3 regions of the Clostridium omnivorum genome follow, and region 3 is predicted to be linked to each of the others. Evidence: riboswitches for the same ligand, from Rfam matches in the RefSeq annotation. Region 3 holds a riboswitch; each other region holds the start of a gene.
What was found. Region 3 has a riboswitch for cyclic di-GMP ahead of bsdE14_RS06535 (ketoacyl-ACP synthase III). Riboswitches for the same ligand answer to the same signal wherever they lie in the genome.
Positions count from the first base shown of each region.

Region 1: linked by a shared signal. The riboswitch ahead of bsdE14_RS12275 (peptidoglycan-binding protein) and the one ahead of bsdE14_RS06535 (ketoacyl-ACP synthase III) in region 3 are both predicted to bind cyclic di-GMP.
Region 2: linked by a shared signal. The riboswitch ahead of bsdE14_RS12405 (LPXTG cell wall anchor domain-containing protein) and the one ahead of bsdE14_RS06535 (ketoacyl-ACP synthase III) in region 3 are both predicted to bind cyclic di-GMP.

Region 1 is NZ_BRXR01000001.1:2,581,259-2,583,533, forward strand. Features, by position in the region: gene metG (methionine--tRNA ligase) at 1-941, shown strand, start outside; cyclic di-GMP riboswitch class I at 1,233-1,316, shown strand; gene bsdE14_RS12275 (peptidoglycan-binding protein) at 1,406-2,275, shown strand, end outside.
Region 2 is NZ_BRXR01000001.1:2,612,365-2,614,639, forward strand. Features, by position in the region: gene bsdE14_RS12400 (LPXTG cell wall anchor domain-containing protein) at 1-698, shown strand, start outside; cyclic di-GMP riboswitch class I at 908-992, shown strand; gene bsdE14_RS12405 (LPXTG cell wall anchor domain-containing protein) at 1,047-2,275, shown strand, end outside.
Region 3 is NZ_BRXR01000001.1:1,422,719-1,424,993, forward strand. Features, by position in the region: gene bsdE14_RS06530 (NAD(P)H-dependent flavin oxidoreductase) at 1-727, shown strand, start outside; cyclic di-GMP riboswitch class I at 905-990, shown strand; gene bsdE14_RS06535 (ketoacyl-ACP synthase III) at 1,073-2,077, shown strand; gene bsdE14_RS06540 (methyl-accepting chemotaxis protein) at 2,103-2,275, shown strand, end outside.

The DNA of each region.
Region 1 (2,275 bases), 1.2 Mb from region 3:
TTGGTTCAGATGGACTATTTAATAATGAGATATTTATGAAGAAAATAAATTCAGACCTTGCTAATGACCTTGGAAACTTACTATCTAGAACTGTAGCAATGGTTGAAAAGTACTTTGATGGAGTAATTCCTGCACCAACTGCTAAGGAACCTATAGATGATGAGCTAATTAAACTTGCGTTAGAAACTCCAGTAAAGGTTGAACAGCATATAGATAAGCTTAGAATTCCAGAGGCTCTAGGTGAAATTTGGGCACTAATCGGAAGAGCAAATAAATATATAGATGAAACTACACCATGGATACTTGCTAAGGATCCAGAAAAGAAGGAGAGACTAGGTACTGTACTATACAACCTTGCTGAATCTCTAAGATTTGTATCTGTGCTTGTATCAGCATTCCTGCCAACTACTGCACAGAAAATAAATGAGCAGTTATCAGTAAACTTAACAGCATGGGATACAGTTTCAGCCTTTGATGGTACAGAAGCAGGAACAAGAGTAAAAAGAGGGGAAGTTATATTCCCAAGAATTGATGTAGAAGCTAAACTAAAAGAGTTTGAAGCTGCTGCAGAAGTTAAAGAAGAAGTTAAACCATCAATGCAGCCGCTAAAAGAAGAAATAACTATAGATGACTTTGATAAAGTAGACTTAAGAGTAGTTAAAGTACTATCCTGTGAACCAGTTAAGGGAGCTAAAAAGCTGCTTAAATTAAAGGTGGATTTAGCAGGAGAGGAAAGACAAGTAATTTCAGGTATTGCACAGTACTACAAGCCAGAGGAGCTAGTAGGAAAATATGTAATACTTGTTGCCAACTTAAAGCCTGTTACACTAAGAGGAGAGCTTTCACAAGGAATGATACTAGCAGCTGCCACAGATGATGACAGCAAGCTGTTTACAGTAAGCATACCAGGAGAACTTCCAACAGGAAGCACAGTTAGCTAATTTTGTAAAAACTTAATTTAATAATAATATCGGCACAAATAAAATAGGACTTAGCAGTTTGCAGAGTCCTATTTTTATTTGTGCTAAATTCTTAAAGTATATAAAGATAAAGGGTGATTTATTGAAGATCATTAAAGGGCTTATTAGGAGATTATTGTAATAAATATGTAGTATATTAACAAATTATTATCAAAAAATTAATAAAATACTATAAATTTGGAAAAAGGTGTGGTAAAATGTTAACTGAAGTTCTAAAATATGACATAATATACAATTATGCCATAAAATAATCATAGATAAAGGCAAATTTATCGAAAGATAAAGACGCAAAGCTACGGGCCTAAGGAAAGTTTCTATGGCAGCCGGGTTGCCTAAATACATATTTTAGTTATTTTTCATTTGCAATAATTTTATTATCAAAAATAACTTGTCTTATATCTATGGTTCTATTTGGGGGTGAATTAATGAAAAGAAGAATTCCAATTAGGGCTATTAGTATCTTTTTAATTTTTACTTTTCTATTCAATTCTGCAGATAAGACAATATCATATGCAGCGGATACTATAGCAAATGCACCTGAAAAGGGGACATACTACGGTAAGGACATCAATGGAAAAGTAGAAAAGGCAAAGGAAGTTTCTCAAGAAGAAAAGAAATCTGAAAAGGCTATAAGAAAGCCGCAGGTTTTAAAGCAAGAAAAGCAGGAAAAGTACAGCAAGGATAAGGAAAAAACTGAAAAGAGAACAGAAAACAGTAAGACATATAAGTTAGACAGCAAGCATGATGTAACAGAAATATACCTTGATAAGATTAACTACAAAGATAAAAGTGGTAATTTACAAGAGATTGATAACACTCTTGTAGGAAATGGAAAAAATAATACTGAGTTCTATGAAAACAAGGCAAATGATTTTATAGCTACTTTGCCTGCAGTGATGGATAAGGATAAAGGCTTAGCCATAACTAAGGAGGGGTCTTCTGTAAACCTTTACCCATTTGAGGGGGACTTTAGTAGGAGTGCAGTTAGTGAGAATGCTATACTTTATAATGATGTGTTTGAGGGTATAGATTATCAGTATACAGTACAAAATTCCAATGTAAAGGAAGACATTATACTTAATCATTATGTTGATAAAAATATTTTTAAGTATTATATATCAGCGAAAGGCTTAACATTAAAAGAAGAGTACAATACAATAAGAGCCTATAAGGCTGGGAAAAAAGAACCTGTATTTATAATAAGTGCACCTGTTATGACAGATGCAGCGGGAAAAATGAATTTTAATCTCAAAATTCACCTTGAAAAGAAGCTGCTTGGCAGAGATGTTATATCA
Region 2 (2,275 bases), 1.2 Mb from region 3:
CTGTTAAAATTGATAATAATACTAAATCAGCAACCGTATCATTAGATTCAGCACAAATATCAAAGAACGGGATTAATGAAATAACCCCAACAATAAGTAATGATGTACAAGCAGTTGAAACAAGAGTGGATGCATCAGCTGTTAATGGAGGGACAGGAAGCTTAAAGATGAATGCAAGTAATGTTACCATGGAGCTTCCTTTCTCAGCAGTAGACTATGAGGGAACAACTGAAGGTTCCTATATAAGTGTAAAGCAGAACATTATAGCTAATGATCCTTTACTAAGCGCAATTAAAGATATAGGCAAGGTATTTGATTTTAGCTTAGCAACCTATAAGCAGGATGGAACAAAGATAAAAGATATCCATAACTTTAAAAGTGGTAAGGCTAAGATTTCAATTAAATTGACAAATGAGGATATAAAGAATTTAGATACTACGAAATTAAGTGCCTTCTATTATAATGAAGAAACTAAGATGTGGGAGTCTGTAGGTGGAAGCTTTGATAAAAACGCTATGACATTTACCTTTGAAACCTCACACTTTAGTAAATATACTATAGCTCAAATTAATGGAGCTCTTCCTCAAACAGGAACTGTACTCAATAATTTGGATTTAATAGTTTTAGGGTTTATGTTTATAGTATTTGGAGCATTATTTTTGGGTAAAAAATTTAGTTTTAAACATATGTCAAAATAGTATAAAGACTAAAAGTATACAATAAATAAAATTATAAAAAACTGTCATTCTGGAAATTTATTCTCGGTGACAGTTTTTCTTATAGTAAAAAATTAAGGCAAAAGATAGCTTTCTTTTTTAAGGTGCCATTGTATGCAAAAGGCTTATATGGTAATATATATATGTTGGTACAAAAAACAACATAATATTCATTAATTTTACAAAAAATCCATAGAAAATAGCAAATTTATCGAAAGATAAAGACGCAAAGCCACGGGTCTAAGGGATAAGTTCTATGATAGCCGGGTTGCCTAAATAGGGTTATTTTTTGTTTTTTGCTTTTCTATGGGAAAAGTAAGGGGGATAACAATGAAAACACAGAAGAAAAAAAGTCTTGCAATTCTATTAGTGCTTTTATTTTGTACTATGCTGCTGAAGCCCTTTGACTTGAAAGTCAAGGCTGAGGAAAGTAATGCTCCACAATATTTAGATTATACAAAAGGCTATGTTGGCTTTGTATATCAGTGGAAAAATAAATCTTTCTTAGTTGTTCAAGATAACACAAGAAAAAATACTAGTATGAGTCAATACCCAAACAATTTAAAATTTATCGTGGTAGAAAATGGAAAAGAAAAAGTAATAACTACAGACAATAAATTCATGCCTACAGAGGGAAATGCATATCAAGTTTATAAGGACGAAATGTATTTTAGAGTTTATTCTGATAATAAAAATTATATATATAAATACAATTTGGATACGTTACAACTAAGTTTAGTTCAAGAAATAAATCCTCAATCAAAGAAATTTGTTCTTCCACAATATGAGTTTGAATATACACATGTGTTAATGAACAGTAATGGTAAAATAACATTTATGTCAAACTACAGAGATTTATATTCATTAAATAACCCAGATAGAAATAATGCTTTCCCTAACTATAGCATGGTTTTATCAGATGGAGATAAGGAAACTAGCATTGAATTTAATTATAGTGCAGAAAGACCAGAATTCTTTAAAAGGTATGATATATACAATTATGTTTCTGATAAAGATGATAATACTTGGTTTTCTGTAAAAAAGATATACGAGGTATCTATTCCAAAGGGAGCAACTATAGATGTAATTAGGGAAAGAGAAAATATACTCAAATCTTCCTTAGCTAGTGAAACAGTACATCCAGAGGTATTTATTTATAAAATGGATAGTAAGCAAAATGTAATTAAGATAGATGCAAAAGAGCTAACTTATTACGATGGATATATAAGAGATTTAAAGGTTGATTTGCAGGGCAATCTTTGGATTAGCGGAAACTATTGCAATAATAAAACTAATGTTGATCAGGCTTTTATAGCTAAAGCAAGCGTAGCACAAGATAATACTCTTAAAGTATTGCAAAAGTTTACTTTAGATACTCAATATCCTGTACCTATAGAATTAGATGTGAATGGCGGACTATGGGCGCTTGACAATGGAAAGATAAAAAAATATGAAAATGGAAATTTAGTAACGAAATATGAGGTTTATAATGCTTTTCATAATGACAGATTCCATATATATGATGATAATAATTTAGTAGTTTATGGTGATGCTGGATA
Region 3 (2,275 bases):
TCAAGGAAGTGATATAAAAATAGCACCTATAGTATCCTCTGCAAAAGCAATTTCAGTAATTTGCAAGATGTGGGAAAAAAGGTACAATGCTACTCCAGACATGGTTATTGTAGAAGGCCCAGAAGCTGGTGGACACTTAGGCTTTTCTAAAAATGATGAGCTGCTTAATAAACCTTCTGCTCTAGAACAAATTGTAGTTGAGGTAAAACAGGCGCTTAATACCTTCGAAAATAAATATAATAAAAGTATACCAGTAATTGCTGCAGGAGGCATTTTTGACGGAAAAGATATTGCAAAGTTTTTAAGTCTTGGTGCAAGTGGTGTGCAAATGGCTACGAGATTTGTTGCTACTGAAGAATGTGATGCTGATGAAAATTATAAAAAAGCTTATGTAGAAGCTAAAAAAGAAGATATTCAGATTGTAGTAAGCCCTGTAGGAATGCCTGGAAGAGCTATTAGAAATAAATTTATAGAAAAAGTAGAGGGTGGCTCTCAAAAAGTAAAGTGTCTTTATAACTGCTTAAAGCCTTGTGACCCTAAGAGTACACCTTATTGCATCTCCGAAGCTTTAATTAATGCTAGGGAAGGTAATGTAGATGATGGATTAATCTTCTGTGGAAGTAACGTGTACAGAATTGATAAAATAGTTCCAGTTAAGGAATTAATTCATGAACTAGTTACTGAAGCTGAATTAAACTATAGAGGAATTGATAGTATATCAATATAATTATTTCTAAAAGAGAGGTTTCATATAAATGTAACCTCTCTTTTAATTTGCCTTGAGTTCACGAATTTTTTACAAGTAAATACACAGTTTTACATTTAATATGTTGAATTCCATTTTTTATATGATATAATTATAATTGTATTTAATTAAACGACAATTATAACCAGAATATCCATAACTTAATAAAGGCAAACTTGTCTAAAGGCAAGGACGCAAAGCCATGGATCTAAAGGATTTACTCCCATGATTGCCAGGTTGCTAAGTTAGTGCTGCTATAATAGATAGCCTTTCTTAGGCTGTCTATTTTTTTATTTATGACGGCTTTAATAGACAGGAGGAAACGTAATGTATAAAAATGTACATATCATTGGGGTGGGAACTTATCATCCCAAAAGACAGTTAGATAATGAGTATTTTATTGAACACTTTAAAGAATATAAGCTTGAAAGTCATGCTGAAGCTCTTATGGACAAGCTAGGAAGAGAAACACGAACTCTTGCAGAAGAAGGTGAAACCAGTGTCACAATGGCTGTAGAGGCTGCAAAAACGGCACTTACTAATTCAAATATCTCTTCCTCTGAGATAGATATGATCATCTCAGTATCAGATACTCCAGAATATCTGTCACCATGCTGTGCACTGTTAATTAAAAATAAGCTTATGGCTTATAATGCCTCTTCAGTATTCGATGTAAACTGTAATTGCATTGGTATGATAACAGGCATGGATATCGCCGCAAGATATTTGAAAACAGACATGAAGTATAATAAAGTGCTGGTAGTAGGCTCACTTCTTATAAGCCCTTTGGCTAGAAAAGATGATATGGTGGCCTATGGCTGCTCCGCTGATGGCGCTGCAGCAGTTATCTTAGAAAGAAGAGAAGAATCTGAGGAAAGAGGAGTGCTTGGCTCCAGAATGTATACCGATGATTCCTATCACTGGTCTATAACAATGCCTGCTTGTGGAATGTCGAATATACCTGATGACAGTATAGATCCAGAAGATAAAAAAATGCTTTGGAAGCCCTTTGATTTTAGCTTTCTTTCTGAAAAATGGACTGAGACTATAACAAAGCTTTTAGCTGAACATAATTATAAGCCTAAAGATGTATGTCATTATCTTATGTCTCAATTTTCAAGAGCTGATTTAGAGCTGACTGTTTCAAGACTTGGTGCCGATATGGATAAAGCTATTTTTGTAGGCACAAAATATGGCTATACAGGTTGTACAAGCCCTATAATGGCACTAGATGACAGGCTTAAACAAGAAAAATTCAATAAAGATGACTTAGTCATATTTTGTTCCGTTGCTTCAGGATACACTATAGGAGCATTACTTTACAAATGGTAATTATTTCAGAGAGGTGAAAACTATCATGGAACTTAATACAAGTACTATAACCAAATATCAAAAAAATACTTTAAAGTTTGTATTAATAGTCTATTCTATTAGCGCGTTTCTTGCAGCTTTTATGTTTATAGGAATGAAGTTTCTTGGCTTCTATCCTGAAGTGAACATAGCTTTATTAGGTATGCTTTGCATTTTAAT